Regions from separate parts of the Mesorhizobium sp. M0968 genome, predicted to be linked through region 2. Evidence: predicted binding sites of a transcription regulator. Region 2 holds the regulator's gene; each other region holds the start of a gene.

The links. Region 2 encodes LexA, which represses DNA repair genes until DNA is damaged. Its sites were predicted from a motif close to TGTTCNNNNTGTGTTCNG; they were not measured.
Region 1: recA (recombinase RecA) is a predicted target of LexA. The motif match lies at 6,977-6,994, and genes of this name have one in related genera.
Region 3: uvrA (excinuclease ABC subunit UvrA) is a predicted target of LexA. The motif match lies at 2,909-2,926, and genes of this name have one in related genera.

The regions. Positions count from the first base shown of each region.
Region 1 covers NZ_JAMYNL010000005.1:150,653-161,102, forward strand. The annotation lists gene NKH67_RS11005 (NADP-dependent isocitrate dehydrogenase) at 1-606, shown strand, start outside; gene NKH67_RS11010 (glutathione S-transferase family protein) at 618-1,238, shown strand; gene NKH67_RS11015 (demethoxyubiquinone hydroxylase family protein) at 1,254-1,835, shown strand; gene NKH67_RS11020 (PhzF family phenazine biosynthesis protein) at 1,970-2,764, opposite strand; gene alaS (alanine--tRNA ligase) at 2,829-5,495, opposite strand; gene recA (recombinase RecA) at 5,755-6,852, opposite strand; gene NKH67_RS11035 (PfkB family carbohydrate kinase) at 7,129-8,052, shown strand; gene NKH67_RS11040 (TfoX/Sxy family protein) at 8,087-8,410, opposite strand; gene NKH67_RS11045 (GFA family protein) at 8,501-8,998, shown strand; gene NKH67_RS11050 (DUF2199 domain-containing protein) at 8,995-9,528, opposite strand; gene sufA (Fe-S cluster assembly scaffold SufA) at 9,540-9,926, opposite strand; gene NKH67_RS11060 (SUF system Fe-S cluster assembly protein) at 10,038-10,430, opposite strand; gene NKH67_RS11065 (cysteine desulfurase) at 10,436-10,450, opposite strand, start outside.
Region 2 covers NZ_JAMYNL010000014.1:46,544-56,993, reverse strand. The annotation lists gene moaC (cyclic pyranopterin monophosphate synthase MoaC) at 1-151, shown strand, start outside; gene NKH67_RS22105 (molybdopterin molybdotransferase MoeA) at 151-1,356, shown strand; gene NKH67_RS22100 (hormone-sensitive lipase) at 1,364-2,194, opposite strand; gene kynU (kynureninase) at 2,290-3,537, opposite strand; gene lexA (transcriptional repressor LexA) at 3,985-4,719, shown strand; gene NKH67_RS22085 (ComEC/Rec2 family competence protein) at 4,713-7,178, opposite strand; gene gltX (glutamate--tRNA ligase) at 7,275-8,696, shown strand; gene gltA (citrate synthase) at 8,876-10,204, shown strand; gene lpxB (lipid-A-disaccharide synthase) at 10,325-10,450, opposite strand, start outside.
Region 3 covers NZ_JAMYNL010000015.1:91,287-101,736, reverse strand. The annotation lists gene NKH67_RS23075 (cupin domain-containing protein) at 46-435, shown strand; gene NKH67_RS23070 (ArsR/SmtB family transcription factor) at 518-832, shown strand; gene NKH67_RS23065 (SRPBCC family protein) at 829-1,353, shown strand; gene NKH67_RS23060 (ATP-dependent Clp protease proteolytic subunit) at 1,380-1,985, shown strand; gene NKH67_RS23055 (hypothetical protein) at 1,982-2,380, shown strand; gene uvrA (excinuclease ABC subunit UvrA) at 3,076-5,997, shown strand; gene NKH67_RS23045 (DUF302 domain-containing protein) at 5,997-6,407, shown strand; gene NKH67_RS23040 (GNAT family N-acetyltransferase) at 6,404-6,874, shown strand; gene NKH67_RS23035 (DUF72 domain-containing protein) at 6,903-7,709, shown strand; gene NKH67_RS23030 (hypothetical protein) at 7,756-7,956, opposite strand; gene urtE (urea ABC transporter ATP-binding subunit UrtE) at 8,169-8,864, opposite strand; gene urtD (urea ABC transporter ATP-binding protein UrtD) at 8,935-9,681, opposite strand; gene urtC (urea ABC transporter permease subunit UrtC) at 9,689-10,450, opposite strand, start outside.

The DNA of each region.
Region 1 (10,450 bases), on a different contig from region 2:
TACCCCGTCTACCTCTCGACCAAGAACACCATCCTCAAAGCCTATGACGGACGCTTCAAGGACATCTTCCAGGAGGTCTACGAGGCGGAGTTCGAAGCAGAATTCAAAGCGAAGAAACTCTGGTACGAGCACCGGCTGATCGACGACATGGTGGCCTCGAGCCTGAAATGGTCGGGTGGCTATGTCTGGGCCTGCAAGAATTATGACGGCGACGTGCAGTCCGACACGGTGGCGCAAGGCTTCGGCTCGCTCGGCCTGATGACCTCGGTGCTGATGACGCCGGACGGCAAGACCGTCGAGGCGGAAGCCGCGCACGGCACCGTCACCCGCCACTATCGCCAGCACCAGAAGGGCGAGGAGACCTCGACCAATTCGATCGCCTCGATCTTTGCCTGGACACGCGGCCTCGCGCACCGCGCCAAGCTCGACGACAATGCCGAACTGAGGCGCTTTGCCGAGACGCTGGAAAGGGTCTGCATCCAGACGGTCGAGTCCGGCTTCATGACCAAGGACCTGTCGCTGCTGATCGGCCCCGACCAGCCATGGCTTTCGACCACTGGCTTCCTCGACAAGATCGACGAAAATTTGCAGAAAGCGATGGCCTGAGCCCAACCGGCATGGGCAAGCCCGTCGTCTACGGCGCGGACTACAGCGTCTATGTGCGCATCGTGCGGCTGGTGCTGGAGGAAAAGGGCGTCGGCTACGAGCTCGTGCCCGTCGACATCTTTGCCGCGGACGGCATTCCCGGCTGGTATTTCGAGCACCAGCCGTTCGGCCGCATCCCGGCCTTCGAGCATGACGGCTTTCGCCTCTACGAGACCGGCGCGATTGCCCGTTATGTCGACGAAGCCTTTGGCGGCCCGGCGCTGCAACCGGTCGAAGCCCGGCCTCGAGCACGCATGAACCAGATCACCGGCCTGCTCGACGCCTATGCCTACAGGACCATGGTCTGGGATGTCGCTGTCGAGCGGCTGGAAACAACGCCGCCCAACGAAGCGGTGATCGCCAACGGGTTGCGGCAGGCAAGAACGGCATTGCAGGCGCTCTCTTCGCTGAAAGCCGAAGGGCCTTGGCTGTTGGGAACGGACCTGACGCTGGCCGACCTGCACGCCGCACCGATCATCGGCTATTTCGTCAAAGTCGCCGAGGGACAAGCCCTGCTGGCCGAGTTTGCCGAGATCCAGAATTGGTGGACCCGCATTGCGGCGCGTGCGAGCGTTGCCGGCAGGCTGACTTAACTCTCGAGCGCATTCATGGCCAAGCTCTCTCACCAGGACGCACTGACGGTGGCCAGAATAGTCAGAGTCAACCACGCCGGCGAGTACGGCGCGATCAGAATCTATTCGGCACAGATTCTTGTCGCGAAGCGTTTCTGGCCGGACTGCGTGCCGTCTTTGTCGGAGATGCTTGGGCACGAGCGCACCCATTGCGCGTCTTTCCATGCAGCCATGCCACTGCGAAATTCCCGACCGTGTCGCGTGATGCAATTCTGGAGCTGGGGCGGCTGGCTGCTGGGTTTCCTCACTGCCCTGCTCGGCCCGCAAGGCGTCTGGGCCTGCACCGCAGCTGTCGAAGCGGCGGTGCACCGCCATCTCGATGATCAGCTGTTCTTTCTCACCGGACGCGATCACGAGTTGCACGGCATCATCCTGTCCATCCGCGCAGAAGAGCTTGCCCATCTCCGTCACGCCGAAGAGCAGCTGACCTCGCCTGGACCGTTGCTGAACCGCCTGCGCGCAGCGATCTCCGTTACCACCGACTGCCTGATTTGGCTGTCGACCTGGGGGGACTCGACGCGAATGACGCGTGCCCTGAAGGCATCAAGGCATCTCTGATGAGCGCTATGCCGTTCTAGCGCCGCCTCTTTGGGGCCACTGCCCTGCGCCATCGGGCCGCCGCCCGGCCCTAACGCCATACCGTGATCTGAACACCTGGCTCAGGCGAAGCAGCCACCGAATTGGCAAGCCGCTCAATCGGGAAGGTAGATCTCCGCCTTCATGAAGGTCTTCGCACGGCCTGTGATCAGCACGCGATCTCCGGCCAGTTCGCATAGCAAATGCCCGCCGCGCTGCGAGCATTGGAATGCCGACAGATGCGTCTTGCCGAGTTTTTCAGACCAATAAGGCACCAGCGTCGCATGAATGGAGCCGGTTACCGGATCCTCGGGAATGCCCGCCCCAGGCACGAAGTAACGGGAGACGAAATCGTGGGCTCGCCCAGGCGCGGTAATAACCAGGCCGAGAGGATGAAAACGTCCGATCCTGAGCAGATCGGGAACGAAAGATCGCACGGTTGTCTCGTCGGCAAGCTCGACAAACAGGTTCTCGAAATTGCGGAAGCTCGCAACCGGCCGCTGAGGCAATATCGCTTGCAGCGCCGAGTTCAGCTCTTCCTCGACGGGCTGCGGCGGAAAACAAGGCAGATCGAGCTGATAGCCCCCTTCCCACCGGGAAACCCGCAGCTCGCCGACCCGGGTGGCGAAGGCCATTTCGCCCTGACCATTGTATTCCGTAGCCAGCACATGGGCGGCCGCAAGAGTGGCGTGGCCGCAGAAGTCGACTTCGTGGACCGGCGTGAACCAGCGCAAATCCCAACCTTTGCCATTCGGCCGCACAAACGCGGTTTCAGCAAGATTGTTTTCGTTGGCGATGGCCTGCATTACCTGCTCCGACAGCCATTCCTCTAAAAGGAGAACGGCGGCAGGGTTACCCTGGAAGGCCCTTTCGGCAAAGGCATCGATCTGATACATCGTCAATGTCGGCATATCGGCCCTCAAAGATATCCGCTGGGCGACGCGCCATTTCGGCCGTGCCGCCCCCGGTGCAGGTTCACGCCGCTTCGAGAGCCGCCTTCACCGCAGCGATCGCGTCTTCGGCCTTCGACGCGTCCGGGCCGCCGGCCTGAGCCATATCGGGTCGCCCGCCGCCGCCCTGCCCGCCCAACGCCGCGGACGCGACGCGCACCAGATCGATGGCGCTGAAGCGGCCGGTCAGATCATCGGTGACGGCGACGACGACGCTTGCCTTGTTGTCCTCGCCGGCGCCGACGAAGACGACGATGCCGGAGCCGAGCGACTTCTTGCCGGCATCGGCCAACGGCTTGAGATCCTTTGGCGAGACGCCCGATACCGCCTTGCCGAGAAAACCGACACCGGCAATGGTTTCGTTTTCCGCAGGCACACCGGCTGGCGAGCGATCGCCCAGCGCCAGCTTCTTGCGCGCCTCTGTCAGCTCCTTTTCGAGCTTCTTGCGCTCGTCGAGCAGCGCCTCGACGCGGGCCGGCACATCGGCCGGCGAAATCTTCAGCGCGGCGGCGGCCGCCTTCAGCCGCTTGTCCTGTTCGTCGAGATGCTTTCTGGCCGCCTCGCCGGTCAACGCCTCGATGCGGCGAACGCCGGCAGCGACCGCGCTGTCGGACAGGATGCGCACCAGGCCGATATCGCCGGTCGCCCTGACATGCGTGCCGCCGCATAGCTCGACCGAATAAGGCCGGTTGGCCTTGGCGCCATGCAAGCCCGTGCCCATCGAAACGACGCGCACTTCATCGCCATATTTCTCGCCAAACAGCGCCATGGCGCCTTCGGCAATGGCGTCGTCGACAGACATCAGCCGCGTGGTTACAGGGCCGTTCTGAACGACGATCTCGTTCGCCATGCGCTCTACCTCTTCGAGCTCGTCATGCGAGATCGGCTTGTTGTGGGAGATGTCGAAGCGCAGACGCTCGGGCGCAACCAGCGAGCCCTTCTGCGCCACATGGGTACCCAGCACCTCGCGCAGCGCCTCATGGATCAGATGCGTGGCGGAATGGTTCGCGCGCAGCCTGGTGCGACGCGCGTGGTCCACCTTCAGCTCGACGGTCGCGCCCGTCTTGACCGTGCCGTTAGCCACCTTGCCGAGATGGACGAAAAGCCCATCGGCCTTCTTCTGGGTATCGGATATCTCGATCGAGAACCCGTCGCCCGAAATGACGCCGGTGTCGCCCATCTGGCCACCGGACTCGCCATAGAACGGCGTCTGGTTGACAACCACGGCAACGGCGTCGCCCTTGCCGGCGCTGTCGACGGTCTTGCCGTCCCTGACCAGCGCCTGGATGAGGCCTTCCGCCTGCTCGGTCTCATAGCCGAGGAACTCGGTGGCGCCGGCGTTCTCGCGCACCGGAAACCATACCGTCTCGGTCGCCACGTCGCCGGAGCCGGCCCAGCTTTTGCGCGCCTCCGCCTTCTGCCGCTCCATCGCCTCGGTGAAGCCGGCAAGGTTGACCGAGATGTTGCGCTGGCGCAGCGCGTCCTGCGTCAGATCGAGCGGAAAGCCATAGGTGTCGTAGAGCTTGAACGCTGTCTCGCCATCCAGCATGTCGCCGGGGGCCAGCTTTTCCGTCGCCTCCGAAAGCAAGCCCAAGCCGCGCACCAGCGTCTTGCGGAAGCGCGTCTCTTCCAGCTTCAGCGTTTCGGTGATCATCTGTTCGCCGCGCACCAGTTCCGGGTAGGCTTGGCCCATCTCGCGGACCAGCGCCGGCACCAGGCGCCACATCAGCGGATCGCGGGCGCCGAGCAATTGCGCGTGGCGCATGGCGCGGCGCATGATGCGACGAAGCACGTAGCCGCGTCCTTCGTTGGACGGCAGCACGCCGTCGGCGACCAGGAAGCAGGACGAACGCAAATGGTCGGCGATGACGCGGAACGATGCGGCGGTGCCCGCATCCGGACCTTTGCCAAGCGCCGAAGACGCAGCGTCGATGAGGTGGCGGAACAGGTCGGTTTCGAAGACGCTTTCAACGCCTTGCAGGATGGAGGCCATGCGCTCGAGGCCCATGCCCGTGTCGATCGACGGACGCGGCAGGTCGATGCGCTCTTCCTTCGTCACCTGTTCATACTGCATGAATACCAGGTTCCAGAATTCAAGGAAACGGTCGCCATCCTCCTCGGGGCTGCCGGGAGGGCCGCCCCAGATATGCTCGCCGCGGTCGATGAATATCTCCGAACACGGCCCGCAAGGTCCAGTGTCGCCCATCGCCCAGAAGTTGTCCGAAGTCGCGATGCGGATGATGCGATCGTCCGAAAGGCCGGCGATCTTCTTCCAGTACGAAGCCGCCTCGTCGTCGGTGTGGTAGACGGTGACCAGCAGCTTGTCCTTCTTCAGCCCGAACTCCCTGGTGATCAGGTTCCAGGCAAGCTCTATGGCCCGCTCCTTGAAATAGTCGCCGAAGGAGAAATTGCCGAGCATCTCGAAGAAGGTCAGGTGGCGCGCAGTGTAGCCGACATTGTCGAGGTCGTTGTGCTTGCCGCCGGCGCGAACACTCTTCTGGGCGGTCGTGGCGCGCGAATAGGGCCGCTTCTCCAGACCGGTGAAAACGTTCTTGAACTGCACCATGCCGGCATTGGTGAACATCAGCGTCGGGTCATTGCGCGGCACCAGCGGGCTTGACGCGACGACCTCGTGACCTTCCTTGCGAAAATAGTCGAGAAATGCCGACCGGATCTCGTTGACGCCACTCATGAATACTGCCTTTTCGAGAGAACCGCCGGCTGCCGGCGGAAAATAGACATGGCCTTTTAGCGGTCGCACCGCAGCCTGTCCAGAAACACCAAATGGGCTCAAATCCCGGCTTTCACCAGCGCCTTGAAATGCGTCTGCCTCGCCGTCAAACGCGAACCGCCGGCCTTGGGCCGGCGGTTCGAAACGCATCGATTACGCAAACTCAAAATCAAAACATCAAATCGAAACCTGGCTGAGGCTCAGCGAGGCGTCGCTTGCCCTACATCACCCCAGCGTCGTCCTCGAAACCGTCGTCGCTGCTTTCTGAGCCGCCGTTCTCAAGGAATTTCTCAGCGATCAGCCCGGCATTCTGCCGTAGCGCCAGCTCGATCTCGCGCGCCGTGTCGGGATTGTCGCGCAGGAACAGTTTTGCGTTTTCGCGGCCCTGGCCAAGACGCTGCGAATTGTAGGAGAACCAGGCGCCCGACTTTTCGACCACGCCCGCCTTGACGCCGAGATCGACCAGCTCGCCGGTCTTGGAGACGCCCTCGCCATACATGATGTCGAACTCGACCACCTTGAAGGGCGGCGCCAGCTTGTTCTTGACGACCTTGACGCGGGTCTGGTTGCCGACGACCTCGTCGCGATCCTTGACCGAGCCGATGCGGCGGATGTCGAGGCGGACCGAGGCATAGAATTTCAACGCATTGCCGCCGGTCGTCGTCTCGGGCGAACCGAACATGACGCCGATCTTCATGCGGATCTGGTTGATGAAGATGACCATGGTGTTGGAGCGCGAGATCGAGGCGGTGAGCTTGCGCAGTGCCTGGCTCATCAGGCGGGCCTGCAGGCCGGGCAGCGAATCGCCCATCTCGCCTTCGATTTCCGCCCGCGGCGTCAACGCCGCCACCGAATCGACCACCAGCACGTCGATGGCGCCGGAGCGCACCAGCGTGTCGCAGATCTCCAGCGCCTGCTCGCCGGTATCGGGCTGCGAGATCAAAAGGTTTTCGAGATCGACGCCGAGCTTGCGGGCATAGACCGGGTCGAGCGCGTGCTCGGCATCGACGAAGGCGCAGATGCCGCCCTTCTTCTGGGCTTCGGCCACCGTGTGCAGCGCCAGCGTCGTCTTGCCCGAGCTTTCCGGCCCGTAGATCTCGACGATGCGGCCGCGCGGCAGGCCGCCGACGCCAAGCGCGATGTCCAGCCCAAGCGAGCCGGTCGGCACCGTCTCGATCTCGACGACCTGCTCGTTCGCGCCGAGCCGCATGATCGAGCCCTTGCCGAAGGCACGCTCGATTTGCGACAGCGCCGCATCCAGAGCCTTTGATTTGTCCACCGCTTTGTCCTCTACAAGCCGCAAAGAATTCTGAGCCATGATACATCACCCCGTGGTCGTCAATGGAGGCCGGACAATCCCGCAATCCTTAAAAGAATGTACCTCATTTGTTCTCATTTGTCAATGAGCACCAAGGGTTTGAAAAATAACGCATATCCCTATTTGTTCTATTTTTGTTTCGCAATTATTGCTTCGGATGTATCTCACCTCGCATGCGGCGCCGTTGCCGTTACCGACCGAATCGGACCCGCGATTGCAGGGTTCCGCCCGGCGACCTAGTCTCCCCGGGCAACAGCTAAAGGGCATTTTGACGGCATGATCAAATCCCCGACGATCCTGGCCGTGGGCGGCGCCTATATCGAGCGGCGCGGCCGGGTTGCCGGCGCCTTCGTGCCGGCCGCTTCCAACCCCGGCACGATGCGCGAGCATGTCGGCGGTGCCGTCTTCAACGCCTTGCGCTTTGCGGTGCGACGCGGCGCCTCGGCCGCGCTGCTTTCGGTGCGCGGCGGCGATGCCCTTGGCGACACGGTTTTACGCGCCGTCACCGAGGCCGGCATTGCCGACCTGTCGGCGGTGTTCCTCGACCGAGCAACGCCAAGCCATACGATGCTGATCGACAGCGACGGCGGGCTGATCGCCGGCCTTGCCGACATGGTGCTCTACGAGCTGGCGCTTCCCAAGCAGATCCGCCGCGCCAAGGTGCGGGAAGCGATCGGTTCGGCTGACGCGGTGCTGTGCGACGCCAACCTGCCGTCGACCGCGCTGGAGCGGCTGGCGGCACTCGCCGCCGGCAAGCCGGTGTTTGCGCTTGCGGTCTCGCCCAACAAAGCGGCGCGGCTGACGCCGGTGCTCGACCGTCTGGCGATGGCCTTCATGAACCGGCGCGAGGCCGGCGTGCTCGCCGGCGTCCAAATCGATCAAGGCATCGTCGACGGCCTGAGACGCGCCGGGCTGAAAAGCGGCGTGATCACCGCCGGCGACGAACCAGTGCTCGGTTTCGACGAATTGAGCGCGTTCTCGATCTCGCCACCGCCGCTGCAAAAGCGGACCGATGCTGCCGGCGCCGGCGACGCATTGGCAGGCGCCACGATCGCTGCCCTGCTGCGCGGCCTGACGCTGCGCGCGGCACTGCGCGAAGGCATTGCCGCAGCGATGCTCGTCGTCGAGAGTGCCGCCTTCACCAGCGCTGGCTTTGCCGAAGCGCTGGCGCTCGTGCCCGAGGCGCGGGAGCTGGCATGAAGTGCGGCCCGGAATTGCCGAAGCATGACGCAGCCTATTTGCCGGCGCGCCGTCCTGCCTCGTAGGCGCGGCGCGCCCAGATCGCCATCTCGTCGGGATCGTCGAACGCGCTGTCGGGAACGCTCCAATAGGGCATCGACACGAGCTTGCCGTGGCGCGAGCCGGTATAGGTCCATTGCCGGCAGCCGGCCGCTTCGAATTCCGGGGCGCTTTCGGCGTCGGCCTTCAGCATCAATTCGCCACCGATGACGATGGCGACGATGACGCCGTCGAAATAGATGCCCTTGCCGCCGAACAGCTTGCGGATGCTGACCGGGCCGAGGCCTTCGAAAAGCTCTTCTATGCGCTCGTTGTCCATGCGGCGATCATGTCACCCGGATTTCCCCTTGTCATCGCCGCAACCGGCGCCATCCTGACAAAGTTCAAATCACTTTCGTCGGAGTTTCTCATGCCGCTTCTGCTCAAAGGGTCCTGCCGGTGCAATGCCGTGCGTTTCCAGGTGGAAAGCCACACGCCGGTGCCGTTCATGCTGTGCTACTGCTCGATCTGCCGCAAGCAGCAGGGCGGCGGCGGTTTTGCCATCAATCTCGGCGCCGATTACGAGACGCTGAAAGTCCAGGGCAAGCGCCATCTCGGCGTCTACCGCGCCGAGATCGAGGACGACGAGCACCCGCAACGCGAGACCTCGACCGGCGAGCGGAACTTCTGCACGAAATGCGGGACGGCACTCTGGCTCTACGATCCGACCTGGCCGGAGCTGGTGCACCCCTTCGCCTCGGCGATCGACACAGACCTGCCGAAGCCGCCGGAGAAGGTGCATCTGATGCTGAAATACAAGGCGAACTGGGTCGAGCCGGATATCGGCAAGGGCGACAAGGTCTTCGATGTTTACCCGGAGGAGTCGATCGCAGACTGGCACAAGCGAACGGGGATGTGGGTGGATTAGTTGCTCCCGGCCTTAGGTCGGTGCGTGAGAGCCACCCAGCGCTCTATCTGCGCCACATCCACCCCACTGCGTTGGGCCGCAACCAAGGGATGATCTGCATCATGCAGAAACACCTTCGGACGCTGATCACCGGGCTGAAATACAACATTGGCATGCAGATGCAACGAGCCGGGATACTCAGGAATGTTGTGCATCAGATATCCAAAACAGAGTTCTTCTTCATACTGGCCACTGTCATATCCATCTCGGTATAGATCCCAGCTTTTTTCCGAGACCGACATCCATACGCCGAAACAGAACTCGCTGGATAGCTGAGGCACTGGCAGAGGCAGCAAGCAACGAACAAACCGATCTGTTACCCCCGACGCACGGCGCACCTCGCAGAAATCTTCATTCTTACGAAAGGTCGCTCGAGCGGCATCGTCAAGCGTGTCCGTGTCCACGGGCGCACCGAACGCCATATCTGTTGGAAGCCCGGTATATTCCTGACCGCAACAGGCACACCGCCAGCGATATGCCTCGGCACTCATCACCAGAGACGCTAAGCCGCGCTTGCTTCGCGCGCCTCGGCCAGTGCCTTCAGATCAGCCGGCTTCAATTCGACCGATTCGCCGCAGCCGCAGGCCGAGCTCTGGTTCGGATTGCGGAAGGTGAAGCCGGTTCGCAGTGTCGTCTGCTCGAAATCCATCTCGGTGCCGAACAGGAAAAGTGCCGCCTCCGGCGCGACATAGACATGGGCGCCATCGCGCTCGATATGGTCGTCCTTGGTGTTCGGCTCGGTCACCAGATCGACCGTATATTCCATGCCGGCGCAGCCGCCCTTCTTGATGCCAAGGCGAATGCCATGCGCATTCTCACGGGTCGCGACGATCTCGCGCACCCGGTCGGCAGCCTTTTCGGTCATCGTGATGACGGCGAAGCGTCCCATGTCTTTCCTTCTCCATTCTTTGCAGGTTCAAGGCCTGCCGAATGATTCCTCACCTAAAATGGTGAAGTTTTGTACCCGGCGCAAGTGCGCCAGCCTCTGTCTGGTCGGATGCTAATACCAGCCCACCGCCACCTGTGCCTCTTCCGACATGCGGTCGGGCGACCAGGGGGGATCGAAGGTCATGTTGACCTCGACGCCGGAAACGCCTTCGACGGCGCCGACGGCATTTTCGACCCAACCCGGCATTTCGCCGGCCACCGGGCAGCCGGGCGCGGTCAGCGTCATGTCGATCTTGACCGAGCGGTCGTCCTCGATGTCGATCTTGTAGACCAGGCCGAGCTCGTAGATGTCGGCCGGGATTTCCGGGTCGTAGACCGTCTTCAGCGCCGAGACGATGTCGTCGGTCAGCCGCGCCAATTCGTCGGCGGGGATTGTCGATCCGGAAACCGCCGCATTGGTCGTCGCTTCCGAATTGGTCTCGGCGGTGTGGCTGGCATCATCCATGATCGTCACCCGAAGAATTT
Region 2 (10,450 bases):
CGTCTCGGTCGCTTGCCTGACCATCTACGACATGGCCAAGGCGGTCGACCGCGCCATGGTCATCTCCGGCATAAGGCTGGTTGAAAAGACCGGCGGCAAATCCGGCGACTACAAGATCACCGGAGACGGGGCCACCGAGGCAGGCCGATAATGGTGCTGGTCCCAGTTGCCGAGGCGCTCGAGCGCCTGCTGGACGGCGCAGCAGCGCTGCCGGGCGAACGCGTCGCACTGCTGGATGCCGCCGACCGCGTGCTGGCGGAGCCGGTTGTGGCGCTCCGCACCCAGCCGCCGTTCAACGCCTCCGCCATGGACGGCTATGCCGTGCGGGCGGCCGATATCGCGTCCGTACCGGCAAGGCTTTCGGTGGTCGGCATGGCGCCGGCCGGACGCGGCTTTGCCGGAACGGTGCAGCAGCGGCAGGCCGTGCGCATCTTTACCGGCGCGCCGCTTCCCGAAGGCGCCGACACTATCGTCATCCAGGAGAACGTCCGCGATCTCGGTGGCGGCAGCGTCGAAGTGACGGAACGGACGGTGCAGGGGCGCAACATCCGCCGCCTCGGGCTCGATTTCGCCAAGGGCGATGTCCTGCTGCCCAAAGGCCGCCTGCTCGACCCGGCGGCCTTGTCGCTGGCGGCATCGGCCAATCACCCCGAGGTGCGCGTGGTCAAACGGCCGCTGGTGGCCATCATCGCCACCGGCGACGAATTACTGCCGCCGGGCAGCGATCTTGGCCCCGACCAGATCATCTCCTCCAACGCCTATGGTGTCGCCGCTGCCGCACAGTCGGTCGGTGCGCGCGCGCTCGACCTTGGCATCGCGCCGGACCGCAGGGAGGCGATCGCTGCGCTGGTTGAAAAGGCCGTGAAGGCTGGCGCGAACGTCATCGTCACGCTGGGCGGTGCCTCGGTCGGTGACCACGACTTCGTCCATGAGGTGCTGACCGGGCAAGGCATGACGCTCGATTTCTGGAAGATCGCCATGCGGCCGGGCAAGCCACTGATGTTCGGGCGGCTGGGAGACATTCGCTGCATCGGCCTGCCCGGCAATCCGGTGGCAAGCCTGGTCTGCACTCAGCTCTTCCTGAAGCCGCTGCTGGCGCGGCTCGGCGGCCGCGCCTTTCAGCAGGATATACGTCGGGCACGGCTCGGTGCCGCCATGCCGGCCAATGATCTCAGGCAAGATTATGTGCGGGCTGTTGTCATAGATGACGCCGGTACGCCCGTGGCGACGCCGTTCGGCATCCAGGACTCCTCGATGCTGAAAATCCTGGCCGATGCCAACGGGCTGATCGTTCGCGCGCCGTTCGCGCCTGCCGCGGCGGCGGGCTCCCCCTGCGACGTGCTGATGTTACGCTGAACCTGCCTCACTCCGAAATCAAGGTCCGGGTCAGCGGATGGTCTGGATCGGCCAAACCGTCGATGATGTTGAAATGATGCCGGTCAGGTTCGACCACCGAGCTGGTCGCGGAACCCAGGCCGATCCAGATGTTGGCCAGCAACGCGCTCTGACGCAGGAATTCGGCGCGCTCGCCGCCGCCGGCCCAGCAGGTCAGGCGGGCCTTGTCCATCGGGCGCAGCAGCACCGGACTTTCGGCCTGCGCCTCGGCCTCATCGATCGCCAGCGTCTCGTTCATGCCGGTGCGCATGATCGGGCGCAAATCGTGCACCCCCGAGATCGACACCACATGACGAACGCGCCGGACCACTTCGGTCGCCAGCGGCGTCGTCGCCGTAACCATCCGGCTAACAAGATGGCCGCCGGCCGAGTGCCCGGTCAGCATCAGCGGCCCTGCAACCATCGCCGCCGCCTTGCCGATCGCCGCGCCGACCTCCTTGACGATGCCGCCAATGCGTATCTGCGGACAGAGCGTGTAGGACGGCATCGCCACCGCATAGCCGCGATCAACAGGGCCAGCGGCAAGATGCGACCAGAAATTCTTGTCGAATTCCATCCAGTAGCCGCCATGAACGAACACCACGAGTCCCTTAGGCTTGATGGCCGGCAGGAAAAGATCGAGCCGGTTGCGTGGATTGTCGCCATAGGCCATGTCGAGCCGCGCCCTGCCCTCGGTCGAAAGCACGTCGCGGAAAACCCGCGCGGGCTCGATCCAGGCCGCCGGCCAGCGATCGCTGCCGGCTATGTTGGCGCCGTTGGCATAGGCGTTGTCCCAATCGGCAATGTGACGTTCGAACACCCTGCGCCCTCCCTGGCATATGGCCTTGCAGCGTAGCCGTAAGCATCGCGCGGCGCGTCGTCGCCAGCCTCACGATTCCAGCTCTCGCATCAATCTCAAGTGACAGCTGCTTTGATGGCGAAGCGCGCATCCTTCCACGCACCGGTGTGCAGGATGTCCTCAAGCACTTTGACGGCCTGCCAGACATCGGCGTAGCCGACATAGAGCGGGGTGAAGCCGAAGCGCATGGTCGATGGCGCGCGAAAATCGCCGATCACGCCTCGTTCGATCAGCGCGCGCATGACCTGGTAGCCATGCTCATGCATGAATGAAATCTGGCTGCCGCGTTTTTCCCCATCGCGCGTGCTTTCGAGCGTGAGCCCGTAAGTGCCGCACTTTGCCTCGACAAGCTCGATGAACAGATCCGCCAGCGCGATGCTCTTCTTGCGCACCGCCGTCATGTCGACATCGTTCCAGATGTCGAGCGCGCCCTTCAGCGTGCGCATCGACAGGACCGGCTGTGTGCCGCACAGAAACTGGCGGATGCCGGTGCCGGCCGCATAGCCTGGCTCGAAGGCGAAGGGCCGTGCATGGCCCCACCAGCCGGTGAGCGGCTGCTGGATGTCGGAAAGATGCCGCTCAGCCGCATAGATGAAGGCAGGCGCGCCCGGGCCGCCATTCAGATATTTGTAGGTGCAGCCAACGGCAAAATCGGCGTTTGCCTTGTCGAGTTCGACTGGCATCGCGCCGGCGGTGTGGCAGAGATCCCAGACGATCATCGCCCCGGCTTCCTGAGCCCTGCGCGTCAGCGCCGGCATGTCGCGCAGTTCGCCCGACTTATAGTTGACGTGGTTGACCAGCACCACAGCGGTGCGTTCGTCGATCAGCTCTTCGATGGTCGGCGCGTCGACTCCCGAGAGGCGCAGCAGCGTATCTTTTCGCGTCGAAACCACACCCTCGGCCATGTAGAGGTCCGTCGGAAAACTATCGCCCTCGGCGACGATGACCTGCCGCTCCGGTCGCATGGCCATGGCGGCGTGCAGCAGCTTGTAGATATTGACCGATGTCGTGTCGCAGACCACTGTCTGGCCGGCCGCGGCCCCGATCAGGCGCCCGAGCTGGTCGCCAAGTTCAAGCGGCATGTTGAACCAGCCGGCCGTGTTCCATGCGCGGATGAGATCATGCGACCATTCTTCGGTCGCGGCCTTGTGCAGTTCATCGAAAGCGGCACGTGAAGCAGCTCCTAGCGAATTGCCGTCGAGATAGATCACTCCTTGCGGCAACACAAAGCGGTCGCGCATCGCGCGCAGCGGATCCGCGGCATCCATCGCCTTTATGGCCACGAGATCGGGAATTCCTGTCATGATTTGTCTGCTCCCCCAAGATCCAACGCAACGCCGGACACGCATCGACTGTTCTTCCATTACTTGGTTGCGCGCAGCAAGGCTCCACCGGCGAGAAGCAGCCTGACCAGGCGGTGGAAACCGGGACTTAACCCGAGGTTGGCGTTTTGAGTTCGTTTCGTTCACGGTGCATTGACCAAACCGCACAGTCGATACGGGTTCAATTCCGTGCCTTTTGCCGACCGACGGCCGATGCCAGTGCCGCCTTCTAGGAGGCCAGAAGGGCGCAAACGAAAGCAGAATCAAGGCGATGAGGCTCGCGGCGGTGAAAATGCGTTACGCCGGTAGGGGACGTCGTTTGTTTCCCGAGCCTTAACGCATTCATTAAACTTTAAACAGTTGCGGAACACAACTGGAACAGATAGTGTTTGTTCTGGGTTTGTTTTTCTGATTCTGTTGGGGGTCGCTATGCTGACACGCAAACAACACGAACTGCTTATGTTCATCCACGAAAGGTTGAAGGAAAGCGGTATCCCGCCTTCATTCGACGAGATGAAGGAAGCGCTCGACCTGGCTTCCAAATCCGGAATCCACCGGCTGATTACGGCGCTGGAGGAGCGCGGCTTCATTCGCCGTTTGCCCAACCGGGCCCGTGCGCTGGAGGTGCTACGCCTGCCTGACTCGATCGCCCCCGGCCTCAATGCGGCACGCAAGTTCTCGCCGAGTGTCATCCAGGGCAGCCTTGGGCAAGGCGCCCCTCGGCAGGGCAAGCCGACATCGTCGCGCGTGCCCGCAGCCGGAAATGACGACGATGTCGTCGCCGCCGTTTCGATCCCGGTAATGGGCCGCATCGCTGCCGGTGTGCCGATCGACGCCATCCAGCACCAGACGCATTCGATTTCGGTGCCGCCGGATATGATCATGGGCGGCGAGCATTATGCGCTCGAGGTCAAAGGCGATTCGATGATCGAGGCCGGCATTTTCGACGGCGACACGGTGATCATCCGCAATGCCGATACGGCGAGCCCCGGTGAGATCGTGGTGGCACTGGTCGACGAGGAGGAAGCGACGCTGAAGCGGTTCCGCCGCAAGGGCGCCTCGATCGCCCTGGAAGCCGCCAATCCGGCCTACGAGACGCGCATCTTCGGACCAGACAGGGTCAAGGTGCAGGGCAAGCTCGTCGGACTGATCCGCCGCTACTGAGTTCCGCCCTTGGCGCCGGCTTTGGGATTGTCGGCCCTGCGGTATGGCGGCAGGCCCCGTGCCGCGCGTGAAAATTTCCGTTGCACGTGCCAGGGCCGGTATGATTTTTCGACGGCGAAGCGGATCTCGGCGCGTGTTGCCGCTTGTGGATCGAAATAGACGGCGGCACTTCCCGCGCGCGCCAGTTGCCGTTTGGTGACGACGAGGACCAGCCGGTCGTAGTAGCAGGGGTTATGGGCGGTGGCGTCGTCGATGACGATCAAGCTGGCAAAGGCGCAGGCTGGCCGCGCAGTATCGCGGTCCGTGGCTTGCGCGATGATCGCGCCGGATGGATGCCTGGCAAGGCAGAGGCCGTCCGTGCAAATGAACGGCATGCCCGGCGGCAGGTCGGCCGGATCGGCAATGTCGAATTGCGGGTCGTTCTTTCCAGGGGTTTCCGGCGCGACGATGGCCTCCGATGTGAGCGCGCGTTTCCAGTTGTCGATGGTGAACTCATTCGGGCGTGCCCGGTTGACCGCGAGTTCACCGCTGCCGATCGACAGCGCGACCAGCCGTGCGTCCTCCGAGACCAATACGTCGGGAATGCGTGTCTGCGTTGTCGTCAGCAAGCCGGCGAGCGCAAAAGGAAGTGCCGCCAGCCGCAACCACGTCGTCGCCATGCTGGCAATGACGAGGGCGATCGTCACCAGAAGGACGGATCTCAGCGAAATCAGCCCGACCGCATCGATCGGCGAGCGCTCCGAGATCCACCCGGACAGGGCGATCATCGCCGTCAGCCCCTTGCCCATGACATAGAGGAAAGGGCCATCCGCACCGAACGGCATCGCCAGCGCGCTGAGAACGGCGAAGGGCATGACGACCAGTGAGACGATGGGCATGATGGCCAGATTGGCGAACAGGCTGAGCGGCGCCACGCGCTGGAAATGCCATATGGCGAAAAGCGCCGTGGCGCTCCCTGCAATGATCGAGGTCATCGCCAGACCGCACATGCCCAGCAGGACCTTTCGAGTGGCAAGGCGTAGCGGCGACTGCCGCGGCGGCGGCGTGGTGGCCCTCCCGGCGCGGTAATCGGACCAGCCTGCATAGGCGCCGACAAGGGCCGCCGTCGCGGCGAAGGACATCTGGAAACTCGGACCGACCACCTCGTGCGGCGACACCAGGATGACCGCGATGGCCGAGATCGCCAGGTTGCGCATGGTGAGCGCGGCCCGGTCGACCAGCACGGCGATAAGCATCACCGCCAGCATGATGAAGCTGCGTTCGGCCGCCACGACAATGCCGGAAAAGACGAGGTAGGCCGCAATCGAAAAAAGCGCGGCGGCCGCGGCATACTTCTTGACCGGCCGTCGCGATGAGAAATCGGGAAACAGCGCAAAGGCACCCCGCAGCAGCGCCATGATGGTGCCGGCGACCAACGCCATATGCAGCCCCGAGATAGAGATGATGTGGTAGATGCCGGTGCGCCGCATCGCTTCGTTGATCTCCTCGGGAATGCCGGCGCGCACGCCGACGATCAGCGCAGCAGCAATCTCGCCCTCGGCACCGCCGATGCGGCTGCGGATATGGTCGGCGATGGATTCGCGCGCGTCTTCGATCGCGGAAGAAAGCTGCGCGGCAAGCGGCATGCTGCCCGACGACACGACTTTCGGATTGCCGAGAAAAAAGCCGCTGCCGCCGATACCGGCGAAATAGCTGTCGAACGAGAAATCATAGCTGTCGGGCCGCACCGGGCCGGTCGGCGGCAGCAGCAGCACATAGCCGGTGATCTCGGAACCGGCGGTCAGCTCAGCCGGTATCTTCATCGCCGAAACGCGGACCCGTTCCGGCATGTAGCGCAGTGTCGGCCTGGCCGTTGAGATCACATCGATTGTCAGCCTGATGCGGCCGCTCGCCATGGGCTCGTACGATACAACGCGACCCGTCAGCCGCGTCGAGATTTCGGAGCCGAGCATATGCGTTCCGACACGCCATGTCTCGAACTTGGCGGCAAGTACGCCAAGCGCGCAGAGCAGCGCCACCATGAAGCACAGGCGCGTCCTGGGCCATGACCGCGAGACGACGGCACAAAGGGTCGCGAGGAGCGCGATTGCGATCGGCTGTGGAAAGGCCGGCTCCACCGACAGCCCGAAATAAACGACCACCCCGCATGCGAGGAACACCGGCACCAGCAGGAAGGCGATGCCGCGGTCGAGTTCCAGACCGGCCGCCGTGGTTACGCTGTTGCGGATACGGGACGGTGACGGGAGGCGGAAACGCCTGGGCAGGCGTACGATGGGCTCGCCCGCGGGCACGAGAACCGTTGCTGGGTCGCTGGCCGGCAGCGACGGAGCATCGAAGCGCGGAGCAGGTAGCAATGCCGGTGCCGGCAGGACAGGCGGGGGAGCGGCAAACAGCAAGCGTTCGCTGACGTCGCTGCCAACGTCCTCGCCCTCGCCCGCACCACGGCCTCGCACAGCCATCGGGTCTGCCCCTTGCGCCCTCGACCTCCTATGCTACATGAACGCGCAACGCGCGAAAGTCCGCAAACCCACTTCCTTCGCCCGCCTGAGAGTTCCATGCCCGATAAGGTCGTCACCCGTTTTGCCCCCTCGCCCACCGGCTATCTGCACATTGGCGGCGCGCGCACGGCGCTGTTCAACTGGCTGTACGCCAAGCACACGGGCGGCACGATGCTGCTGCGCATCGAGGATACCGACCGTGAGCGGTCGACGGATGCGGCGACGGCAGCCATTCTCGACGGACTTTCCTGGCTCGGACTCACCTGGGACGGCGCGCCTGTCTCGCAGTTCGAGCGCGCGCCGCGCCATCGCGAGGTGGCCGAGGAGCTGGTGCGCGTGGGCAAGGCCTATTACTGCTACGCGACGCCGGCGGAGCTGGAGGCGATGCGCGAGGCAGCGCGAGCCAAGGGGCTTCCGCCCCGCTATGATGGGCGCTGGCGCGACCGCGACCCGTCGGAGGCGCCGCCCGGCGCCAAGGGGGCGATCCGCATCAAGGCGCCGACAGACGGCGAGACGGTGGTGCATGACCGCGTCCAGGGCGACGTGCGCTTTCCCAACAAGGATCTCGACGATTTCATTATTCTGCGCTCGGACGGCAATCCCACCTACATGCATGCCGTCGTCGTCGACGATCACGACATGGGCATCACCCACATCATCCGCGGCGACGATCATTTGACCAACGCCGCACGCCAGACCGTAATCTATCAGGCCATGGGCTGGGAGGTGCCGTCGATGTCGCATATCCCGCTGATCCACGGTGCCGACGGCGCCAAGCTGTCGAAGCGGCACGGTGCGCTTGGCGTCGAAGCCTATCGCGCCATGGGCTACCTGCCGGAGGCGCTGCTCAACTATCTGGCGAGGCTTGGCTGGAGCCACGGCGACGATGAGATCATGTCGATCGCCGACATGATTACATGGTTCGACATTGGCGACGTCAACAAGGGCGCCGCCCGTTTCGACTTCGCCAAGCTCGAGGCGCTTAACGGCGTGCATATGCGCCGGATGAACGACGCGGCGCTGCTCGACATCTTCATCGCCACTCTGCCCTATCTAGAAGGCGGCCCGGCAATCGCCGCTCGCCTCGACGACAGACGCAGGGCGCAACTGCTTGCCGCGTTGCCGGGCCTGAAGGAGCGCGCCAAAACGCTGGTCGAACTTGTTGAAGGGGCTGCATTCCTTTTCGTCGAACGGCCGCTGCCGGTCGACGAGAAGGCGGCGGCGCTGCTCAGCGGTGAGGCGCGCGCGATCCTGCGGGGCGCTCATGCGGCACTAGCCACGGTTTCGGGGTGGTCTGCCGCCTCAGCCGAAGCCGCGATCCGCGACTATGCGCAGGCCGCCGGCCATAAACTCGGCGCCGTGGCCCAACCTTTGCGCGCCGCGCTCACCGGCAAAAGTACCTCGCCAGGTGTGTTTGATGTGCTTGCCGTGCTTGGCCGCGAGGAAAGCCTGGCGCGGATCGCTGATCAAATCGATTAGCAAACTGGCCCAAGAAGATTGGCATTGAAAGGTGTGTTTCGCAGTGCAACATTGGGTCTTGGCCTAATCTGCCGCGCAGATTCAATTGCGGGCGCAAATGTGCGTATTCCGATGCTTTTGACGTGTTGGGTTCAGATATTTTGCCTTTGCCGGCCTGAGGAAACAAAAAGGAGTTTGCTATGACCGAACCTGCGACAAAAATGGAATTTGGCGGCAAAACCCAGGCATCGACGGCCAAGCTGGAACTCGGCGGCAAAACCCATGAATTCAAGATACGAAGTGGTTCGGTAGGACCGGACGTCATCGACATCGGTTCGCTCTACAACACCGCCGGCGTCTTTACCTACGATCCCGGTTTTACGTCGACGGCGAGCTGCGAATCGGAAATCACCTTCATCGATGGCGATGCTGGCATTCTTTTGCACCGCGGCTACCCGATCGACCAATTGGCCGAGCACGGCGACTTCCTCGAAGTCTGCTATCTCTTGCTCTATGGTGAACTCCCGACCAAGGCGCAGAAGGACGATTTCGACTACCGGGTGACGCGCCACACTATGGTGCATGAGCAGATGTCGCGCTTTTTCACCGGCTTCCGCCGTGATGCGCATCCGATGGCGGTGATGTGCGGCGTGGTCGGCGCGCTGTCGGCCTTCTATCACGATTCCACCGATATCTCGGACCCCTATCAACGCATGGTCGCGTCAATGCGGCTGATCGCCAAGATGCCGACGATCGCGGCGATGGCCTATAAATACCACATCGGCCAGCCATTCATTTACCCGAAGAACGAGCTGAATTTCGCAGCCAACTTCCTGCATATGTGCTTCGCCGTGCCTTGCGAGGAATACAAGATCAATCCGGTGCTGGCCCGCGCGATGGAGCGCATCTTCATCCTGCACGCCGATCACGAACAGAACGCCTCGACTTCGACCGTCCGCCTGGCCGGCTCGTCGGGCGCCAATCCTTTTGCCTGTATCGCTGCCGGCATCGCCTGCCTGTGGGGTCCCGCACATGGCGGCGCCAACGAGGCAGCCCTGAACATGCTGGGCGAGATCGGTCATGTCGATCACATCCCGGAATTCATTGCGCGCGCCAAGGATAAGAACGATCCGTTCCGATTGATGGGATTTGGCCACCGCGTTTACAAGAATTACGATCCGCGCGCCAAGATCATGCAGAAGACCGCGCACGAGGTCCTGGGCGAGCTCGGCATCAAGGACGATCCACTGCTCGACATCGCCATGGAGCTGGAAAGGATCGCACTGACCGATTCCTATTTCATCGAGAAGAAGCTCTATCCGAACGTCGATTTCTATTCCGGCATCACGCTGAAGGCGCTGGGCTTTCCCACCACCATGTTCACCGTGCTGTTCGCGGTCGCCCGCACCGTCGGCTGGATCGCGCAGTGGAAGGAGATGATCGAGGATCCGCACCAGAAGATCGGTCGCCCGCGCCAGCTCTATACCGGCGCGCCGGAACGGGACTACGTGCCAATCGCGAAGCGGTGAAGGTGGTGAATGGTGAATGGTGAATGGTGAATGGTGAATGGTGAATGGGAGTAGCGAAGCGTCGCTCCCTGTCCATAGAAACCGCTATTCACAATTCACTATTCACAATTCATAATTCACTCACTTCCTCACCATCCCCATCACCACCCCCGCGGCAATCTCGCCTGACGGCTTGGCGGTTGCCATACGCCCGGCAATGTCGGCAAAACCATGCTTCTGCCAGGTGCGGTAGGCGGTATCGGAGCA
Region 3 (10,450 bases), on a different contig from region 2:
GTCTTGGCGTCGAATTTCCACAGACCATGGGATCGAGGCGAACGCATGAAGATGGTTGCGCATGACGATCAGCCGCAAGAAGAGTGGCGGACGGGAGTAAAGACCCGCATGCATGTCTCGGCCTGCAACGGCGCAACTCAACTTTGCATATTCGAACAATGGGTCGAACCCGCGGTTGGCGCCCCGACACATTGGCACCCGGTCGAGGAAGTGCTTACCGTCATCGCTGGCAGGGCCGAGATGTGGATCGACGAAGAGCATCTCGTCTTGACTGCCGGACAGTCGCTTGTTGTCGCCGCGCACAGGCAACATGGCTTCCGAAACGTCGGCTCCGAATTGCTTCATATTCATGCTGTGCTCGCGTCACCAGTTTTCGAGGCGACGTTCAACGGATCCCCCGACATGGTGAGACGCTGGCTTCCAGCGAGTTTGTAAAACCTCGCCTGTCTTAAAAAACACCGCTTGTCTTAAAAAACACGGCTTGCCAAACCGATAAGTATTGACTTATGCTTTCGGCATGATCGAAGCAGACATTTTTCGGGCACTGGCGGATCCAACGCGTCGCGCCGTCTATGAGCGGCTCGCCGACGGCGAGATGACGGTGTCGGAACTGCGCACTGGCATACCGGTATCGCAGCCGGCGGTATCGCAACATCTCGCAGTGCTGCGCGGCGCCGGCCTCGTGGTGGAGCGCCGGGCCGGTCGCAACGCCTATTACCGCGTCGATCCGAAGGGGCTTGCGCCACTGCTCGGCTGGATCGAACGCTACCGTGCGTTCTGGCCAGAGCGCATCGAAAGGCTCAAGACGGTTTTGAAGGACATGGACCAATGACCAGCCGAGGCAAAGAACGCGCCGAAATGGCCGCAGACAAGATCGAGTTCGAGTGCGAGCTGCCCGAACCGCCGGAAAAGGTGTGGCGGGCGCTGACGGTGCCGGACCTGCTCGCGGCCTGGATGATGCCGAACGACATCAAGCCCGAAATCGGCAACCGCTTTGCCTTTAAAGCGCCGAATGCGCCGATCGAGTGCGAAATCCTCGACGCGGATCCCGGACGGCTGCTGCGCTATTCCTGGCGGGAGCGCCCGGCGCCCGGCGATACGCAGGTGCCGCCCGGCAGCCCCCTGGACAGCGCAATGAACGACAGCCCAGTGGACAGCATCGTCACCTTTACGCTCGACCGCACCGTTTCCGGCGGCACGCATCTACGCATCGTCCATGACGGTTTTGCTCGGGCAGCAGTGCCGGAGATCGCGATGGCAGGCGCCGGTTGCCGGCTTTCCTTTGAAGCGCGCACTCCCAGGCACAAGCAGATCGCCGCAAACACCCCGCGCCTCTTCCTGCGCGCGGCCTGAACGACAACAGTCAACGGAGACAACCGATGAGCGGCCTTGCCAATCTGGTGCCGATGGTGATCGAGCAGTCGAGCCGCGGCGAACGTGCCTTCGACATATTTTCGCGGCTGCTGCGCGAGCGCATCGTCTTCATCAACGGGGCGATCGACGACGGCACGTCGGCGCTGGTCTGCGCCCAGCTTCTGTCGTTGGAATCCGACAATCCCGACAAGGAGGTCTCGCTCTACATCAACTCGCCGGGCGGCGTGGTGACCAGCGGTTTCGCCATCTACGATACGATGCAGTATATCAGCTGCCCGGTCTCCACGGTTTGTATGGGCTTCGCCGCCTCGATGGCCTCGTTCCTTTTGATGGCCGGCACACCGGGGCGGCGCATCGCGCTACCCAACACCAGCATCGTGCTGCATCAGCCTCTCGGCGGTTTCCAGGGCCAAGCCTCCGATATCCAGCGCCATGCCGAGGGCATCCTTCGCACCAAGCGTCGCATGACCGATCTTTACGCCCGCCATTGCGGCCGCACCTACGAAGAAGTGGAACGCACGCTCGACCGCGACTTTTTCATGACCGCGCAGGAGGCCAAGGATTGGGGCCTCGTCGACCATGTTTTCGACACTCGCAAGCAGGCCGCATGAACGAGCCGGGCCGGCGGACGGAACTGAGGAGATTGAGCGCCCGCAATTTCAGCGCCATCGGTCTGGTCTTGCCGCTATCGCGGCACTATAGTCCGGCGATGACCGCCAGCAGCTCATCCAGCCTTTTATGCCTTGCCATCGCTACCGTTGCCGGCACGAACATGCTGGTGGGTATGGCACTTGCCCAAGATAATTCGACGTCTTCGCAAAAGGGCGCTCTGCCCGGTGTGACCAGCGATTATCGCATCGCCGAGCCAGCGCCGCGGCCTGAGCCTGACGATATGGCTCTAGGCAGCGGCAACGGCACCTTCAAGATTGGCGATACCGACGTTCGGATTTCCGGTAGCATCACCATCGATGTCGCTGCCGGCGGGATCAGGCCCTCCAGCCGCTAAGTTCGCCTGATGTGAACCACAAATATTGCGCTTCAAACGAACAGCCCCGCCATTGCTTTTGCAACTGACGGGGCTTCTTGGATCTGAAATCCAAATTGCCGGGAGTATACTGCCGGCTTTTTACTTCGGATGCTTCGCGGCGTTCAGCCGACGATCCGACTAGCAGTCTCTGATTGTTGTGGGATCGGCAGGTCAACGTGGGCAGGTGGCGCTAAACGTCTGACCTGGCTACTTATACCTGCCGCGGCTCCAGCGACACGTGGAGCCTCAAGGAACAATCCGGTGGAGTCATGCCTCTGCTCTCCTTCTGTTCGTTGCGACTGTCGTCGAAGCGCTCATCGCATAACCCGCGGCGTCTCGCAGGCTAGCCCCAGGCCGCGAGGCCATCGAAAGACGGCCGGCTTCGTTGACGTGTGGATTCTGCCCCCATGACGCGGGGACGTCAACCTTGAATAGCCGGGTTGCCGAAAAATGTGATCGCGAGACGCTTTGTGAAGCCGGCTGCGCGGGCAGCTTTTGTCAGGAGCGCGTTCGGCCTTTGTTCTTTCCGCTTGCCCGTTCGCGCGAAAGGCGGTTAAACGCTTTGGTCGAGAGTTGTGGCGTCTCTCGAAAAGGCGGCGAAATTACCTACATAGGGGACGGTCGGGAAAACCCGCCCATCCCACGAATTCCAGATTCTGAGGCGGCGACCGGCGATGGCCGACCATAAATATCTCTCCATTCGCGGGGCACGCGAACACAATCTGAAGAATGTCGATCTCGATCTGCCGCGTGACAGCCTGATCGTCATGACCGGCCTGTCGGGGTCGGGCAAGTCGTCGCTTGCCTTCGACACCATCTACGCCGAGGGCCAGCGCCGTTACGTCGAGAGCCTTTCGGCCTATGCACGGCAATTCCTCGAAATGATGCAGAAGCCGGACGTCGACCAGATCGACGGCCTGTCGCCGGCCATTTCCATCGAGCAGAAGACCACCTCGAAGAACCCACGTTCGACGGTCGGCACCGTCACCGAGATCTACGATTATATGCGGCTTTTGTTCGCCCGCGTCGGTGTACCCTATTCACCGGCCACCGGCCTGCCGATCGAGAGCCAGACGGTTTCGCAGATGGTCGACCGGGTGCTTGCTGTCGAGGAAGGCACCCGGCTGTTCATTCTGGCGCCGATGGTGCGCGGCCGCAAAGGCGAGTACCGCAAGGAACTGCTGGAGCTGCAGAAGAAGGGTTTTCAGCGCGTCAAAGTCGATGGCGTCTTCTATGAGATCGCCGACGTGCCGGCGCTGGACAAGAAGTACAAGCACGACATCGACGTCGTCGTCGACCGCATCGTCGTGCGCGGCGATCTGGCGACGCGGCTCGCCGATTCCATCGAGACCGCGCTGAAGCTGGCCGACGGGCTGGCGGTGGCGGAATTTGCCGACAAGCCGCTCGACGCCAGCCAGACCGGCGAGGATTCGGTCAACAAATCGAAGAACGAGACGCATGAACGCATGCTGTTCTCGGAAAAGTTCGCCTGCCCGGTGTCCGGCTTCACCATTCCCGAGATCGAGCCCAGGCTGTTCTCCTTCAACAATCCGTTCGGCGCCTGCCCGACCTGCGACGGGCTCGGCAGCCAACGCGCCATCGACGCCAGCCTGGTCGTGCCCGACGAGAATGTCTCGCTGCGCGCCGGCGCCGTCAGCCCGTGGGCGAAGTCGACCTCGCCCTATTATGCGCAGACGCTGGAAGCGCTGGGCATTGCCTATGGCTTCAAGCTCGGCGACAAGTTCAAGGATTTGAGCGAGGAGGCAAGGCAAGCCGTCCTGCACGGCACCGGCGAGCGCGAAATCACTTTCCATTATGATGACGGTCTGCGCTCCTACAAAACGACGAAAACCTTCGAGGGCGTCATCCCCAATCTCGAGCGCCGCTGGAAGGAAACCGAATCCGCCTGGATGCGCGAGGAGATCGAGCGCTTCATGTCGGCCACGCCCTGCCCGGCCTGCCGCGGCTATCGGCTGAAGCCCGAGGCGCTCGCGGTCAAGATCGCCGGCAAGCACATTGGCGAGGTCACCGAGCTGTCCATCCGCAAGGCCGACCAGTGGTTCACCGGTCTGCCCGCTTCGCTCAACGACAAGCAGAACGAGATTGCGGTGCGCGTGCTCAAGGAAATCCGGGAGCGGCTGCGCTTCCTCAACGATGTCGGTCTCGACTATTTGACGCTGTCGCGCAACTCCGGCACGCTTTCAGGCGGTGAGAGCCAGCGCATCCGTCTGGCGTCGCAGATCGGCTCCGGCCTGACCGGCGTACTTTACGTGCTGGACGAGCCGTCGATCGGTCTGCACCAGCGCGACAACGCCCGCCTGCTCGACACGCTGAAGCATCTGCGCGACATCGGCAACACGGTCATCGTCGTCGAGCATGACGAGGACGCCATCCTGCATGCCGACTACGTCGTCGATATCGGCCCGGCGGCCGGCATCCATGGCGGCCACATCATCGCCCAGGGCACGCCGCAGCAGATCATGGCGACGCCCGCTTCGATCACCGGCAAATACCTGTCGGGCGAGCTCGAAGTAGCGACGCCGGCAGCGCGGCGTGAGGCCAAGAAGAACCGCCGGCTGAAGGTCGTCGGCGCGCGCGGCAACAACCTGAAGAACGTCACCGCCGAAATCCCGCTCGGCACGTTTACCGCCGTCACCGGCGTATCCGGCGGCGGCAAGTCGACCTTCCTGATCGAGACCCTGTTCAAGGCGGCGTCGCGCCGCATCATGGGCTCGCGCGAGCATCCGGCCGAGCACGACCGCATCGAGGGGTTGGAATTCCTCGACAAGGTCATCGACATCGACCAGTCGCCGATCGGGCGCACCCCGCGCTCCAACCCCGCCACCTATACCGGCGCCTTCACGCCGATCCGCGACTGGTTCGCCGGCCTGCCGGAGGCCAAGGCGCGCGGCTACCAGCCGGGCCGCTTCTCGTTCAACGTCAAGGGCGGCCGCTGCGAAGCCTGCCAGGGCGATGGCGTCATCAAGATCGAGATGCACTTCCTGCCCGATGTCTACGTCACCTGCGACGTTTGCCACGGCAAGCGTTACAATCGCGAGACGCTCGACGTCCTGTTCAAGGGCAAATCGATCGCCGACGTTCTCGACATGACGGTCGAAGAAGGCGTCGATTTCTTCGCCGCCGTGCCCGGCGTGCGCGACAAGCTGGAGACGCTGAAACGGGTCGGCCTCGGCTACATCCATGTTGGCCAGCAGGCAACGACTTTGTCGGGCGGCGAGGCGCAGCGCATCAAGCTCGCCAAGGAACTATCACGCAAGGCGACCGGCAAGACGCTCTACATCCTCGACGAGCCAACCACCGGCCTGCATTTCCACGACGTAGCCAAGCTGCTCGAAGTGCTGCACGAGCTGGTCGACCAGGGCAACACGGTCGTCGTCATCGAGCACAATCTCGAGGTGATCAAGACGGCTGACTGGGTACTCGATCTTGGCCCCGAAGGTGGTGACGGCGGCGGTGAGCTGGTGGCGTCCGGCACGCCGGAGGACATCGTCCGCGAAAAACGCAGCTATACCGGGCAGTTCCTGAGGGACTTGCTGGAGCGGCGCCCCGGAGGCAAGCGCGAAGCGGCGGAGTGATGGCAAAGAACGGTCTCATCACGGTCCAAAGCCGCTTCGGCGTGGCCGAAACGATCGATCGCCTGGTCGGGACTGTGGAACGTGCAGGATTGCTGGTCTTCGCCCGCATTGACCACGCCGCCGGTGCGCGCATTGTCGAAGCTTCCCTGCGTCCGACCCAGCTTCTGATTTTTGGCAACCCGAAAGGCGGCACGCCGCTGATGCAGGACCGGCAGCTTGCCGGCATCGATCTGCCGGTCAAGGCACTGGCTTGGGAGGATAAGCAAGGCAAGGTCTGGCTCTCCTACAATGACGCGCACTGGCTCGCTGAGCGCCACGGCTTGGGCGACGCCAGTCGCAATGCCGTCGCCGCGATAGCGGCCGGCATGGACAAGGTGATTGCGGCCGCTGCCGGCGCGGGCCAGTTTTGATCATGAGAGCCGCTCGGGCCGATGATCTCCCCACGGTGATCTCGCTTACCACCGACGCCTACGCGCCCTACACTGCCCTGTTCGGAGCGCCGCCGATCCCCGTCGCCGAGGACTATGCGCCGCGCATAGAACGCGGCGAGGTCTGGCTTTCGGAGCAGGACGGACAGCCGGCCGGCTTGATCGTTCTCGAACGACATGCGGACCATACAATGATCTTCAGCGTCGCCGTTGCGCCCGCCTTTCAGGGCAAGGGTTTCGGCATCGGGCTGCTCGACTGGGCCGAGCAACAGACGCGCTTGTGGAGCTTGCCTGAAATCCGACTCTACACCAGTGCCAGAATGGAACGGAACGTTTCGTTGTATAAGGCCTACGGCTTTCGCGAAACGGGTCGCCGGCCCAATCCATATCGGCCAGGATGGACGGTCGTCGACATGGCGAAAGCCGTCGAGACGACCGCCATCGCGTGATCCTTTTCTGCAAACCGGGAGGACGACCATGACTCAATCAGGAACAATCCGCGCCGGCATGGGCGGCTGGACCTTCGAACCGTGGGACACGTCCTTCTACCCGGACAAATTGTCGAAGGCCAAGCAACTGCATTATGCCAGCCGGCAGGTGCCCACTATCGAGGTCAACGGCACCTATTATTCGAGCTTCAAGGAGCCGACCTTCGTCAAATGGGCCAACGAGGCGCCGGATGGTTTCGTCTATTCGCTGAAGGGCAACCGCTTCGTCACCAACCGCCGTGTGCTCGGCGAGGCCGGGGAATCGATCATGCGCTTCCTCGGGTCGGGCGTCGCGGCACTCGGCGACAAGCTCGGGCCGATCCTGTGGCAGTTCGCGCCGACCAAGAAATTCGACCCGGACGATTTCGAGGCCTTCCTCAAGCTGTTGCCGGAAAAGCAGGACGGCGTTGCGCTGCGCCACGCCGTCGAGGTGCGCAACGACAGCTTCGTCGTGCCGGAGTTCGCCGCCTTGGCGCGAAAGCACAAGGCCGCCATCGTCTATGCCGACCACGCCAAATATCCGGGGATTGCCGACGTTGCCGGCGATTTCATCTATGCGCGGCTGCAGACCGGCAGCGACGACAATCCCGATTGCTATACGCCAAAGGCGCTCGACGAATGGGCGGCGCGCGCAAAAACCTGGGCGGAAGGCAAGGTGCCGGCCGACCTATCGCGCGCCGATCCTTCAACCGACGCGCCGGTCAAGCCACGCGATGTGTTCGTCTACTTCATCACCGAGGGCAAGGTCCGCGCTCCATTCGGCGCCATCGCGCTGATGAAGCGGGTCGCAGGCTGACGCCCCCGCTGTCGGTGATCTGCCTGGCCGGGTCCTCAATTACCGGCTATGCGGCGCGTTCGTCCGGACGCCGATCAACCCTGACGATCTCGTTGAAAGCATCGAGATCGATATAGAAGACCTTGGTGATCTCCGCGATGAGTTCGTCGTGGTCATACCCCTGCGATTTCAGAATGTTGATGGCTGTCAGGATATCGACGCGCTCCGTGAGCCGTCGTTTCTGGTAGTCCTCGACATAGCGCTCCATCGTCTGGCCCTGGCTCCCAAGCACCCGAAATGTTGGACGACAACAGATCGCTGGAAGGGCTTGCGCGCAAGCGTGCCGGCGCGGCCCGCGCCTTCCCCTGATCTGCCAAATTGGAACTGGTACGGAAAGCGGCCGACTCACCAAGGCCAAGCAAAATCTAGCACGCAATCTTCGGCGCGCCAGAGTTGCAAACCAATGGAATCAATAAGAATTCAGACAGTCAGGAATTTGCGGACGTCCGCCCGGTCGAGATCCTCGGCTGGGCCGGTATGGACGATCTGGCCGCGGTCCATGATGTTGACCTCATCGGCCAATTCCCGGCAGAAGTCGAGATATTGTTCGACCAGAAGCACGGCAATACCGGCCTGGTCGCGCAGATAGCGGATAGCGCGGCCGATGTCCTTGATGATCGAGGGCTGGATGCCTTCGGTCGGCTCGTCGAGCACCAGCAGCTTCGGCCGCATCACCAACGCCCTGCCGATGGCAAGCTGCTGCTGCTGGCCGCCGGAGAGATCGCCGCCGCGGCGCGCGAGCATCTGCTTCAGCACCGGAAACAATTCGAAGACGTGACCGGGAATGTTGCGATCGGCGCGCCTCAACGGCGCAAAACCCGATTCGAGGTTTTCCCGCACCGTAAGCAGCGGAAATATCTCCCTGCCCTGCGGCACGAATGCGATGCCCGACCGGGCGCGATCATACGCCGCGCTCCGGTCGAGCGCCTTCCCCTCGAAGGCAACGCTTCCGCTCGTCAGCCGGTGATGGCCGACGATCGATCTCATCAAACTGGTCTTGCCGACGCCGTTGCGGCCGAGCACGCAGGTGATCTTGCCGGCGCCGGCCTTCAGCGAGACGCCGCGCAGCGCCTGGGCAGCGCCGTAGTGCAGCGTGGCATTGGAGACTTCGAGCATGGTCAGCGCTTTCTCCAACGCGTGAAGAACGAAAGGTCGAAATGATGGAACGGAACGCGCCAGACCATGTTCATCTCCCCAGATAGACTTCGACGACGCGCTCGTCGGCCGAAACGAAGTCGAGGCTGCCCTCGGAAAGCACCGAGCCTTCGTGCAGGCAGGTAACCTTGACGCCGAGCTCGCGCACGAAATGCATGTCGTGCTCGACGACGATGACAGAATGGTCGCGCGCGATGTCCCGGAGCAGCCGCGCGGTTTCCTCGGTCTCGGCGTCGGTCATGCCGGCAACCGGTTCGTCGACCAGCAGCAGCTTCGGATCCTGCGCCAGAAGCATGCCGATCTCGAGCCATTGCTTTTGGCCGTGGCTCAGATTGGCGGCGAGTTCGTCACGCTTGTCGCCAAGCCGGATGATGCCGAGGATGTCGTCGATCTGCCGCACGTCCGCGGCCGAGCGACGATGGAACAGTGCCGGGAAGATCGAGCGCGGGCCATTCAGCGCCAGCATCAGATTGTCCTCGATCGTGTGGCTTTCGAAGACGGTCGGCTTCTGGAATTTACGGCCGATGCCCATCATGGCGATTTCGGCCTCGTCGTGTTTGGTCAGGTCGACCTTACCGTTGAAGAAAACTTCACCCGCGTCGGGCCGCGTCTTGCCGGTGACGATGTCCATCATCGTCGTCTTTCCGGCGCCGTTGGGGCCGATGATCGCCCGCATCTCGCCCTTGTCGAGCACCAGCGAAAGGTTGTTGATGGCGCGAAACCCGTCGAAGGAAACTGACACGCCGTCGAGATAGAGTATGGTGTTGCTCTTCGACATCAGGCCATCACTCCGCCGGCTGCGGTTCGGCGCCGGAGGCCGACCAGTCGCCCGGCCTTCTCGCCGCCGAGCGGTCAGTTTTCGGCGGCACCGGCGCATCGGGATCGATGCCGGCTTCCTCGGCAACCGAGGCCGCCCGCAGCGCCTTGGCGTTGCCGCGCCAGGAATCCCACATGCCGATGATGCCCTTGGGCAGGAACAGCGTGACGGCGACAAACAGTCCGCCCAGTGCAAACAGCCAGAATTCAGGCAGCACGCCGGTGAACCAGGATTTACCGGCATTGACCAGAAGCGCGCCGATGATCGGCCCGACGATGGTGCCGCGCCCGCCGACGGCCGCCCACACCACCACCTCGATCGAATTGGACGGCTCGAATTCGCCAGGGTTGATGATGCCGACCTGTGGCACGTAAAGCGCACCGGCGATGCCGGCCATCACCGCCGACAGGGTGAATGCGAACAGTTTGACGTTCTCCGCCCGCCAGCCGAGAAAGCGTGTGCGGCTTTCGGCGTCGCGCACCGCCATCAAAAGCTTGCCGTACTTGGAACCGACGATTGCCCAGGTGACGAAGACGGCAAACGCCAGCATGACGGCGCTGGCCGCGAACAGCGCCGACCGCGTCATGTCGGCCTGCACGTTGAACCGTAGAATGTCCTTGAAATCGGTCAGGCCGTTATTGCCGCCGAAACCCATGTCGTTGCGGAAAAACGCAAGCAGCAGCGCATAGGTCATCGCCTGGGTGATGATCGACAGATAGACGCCGGTGAC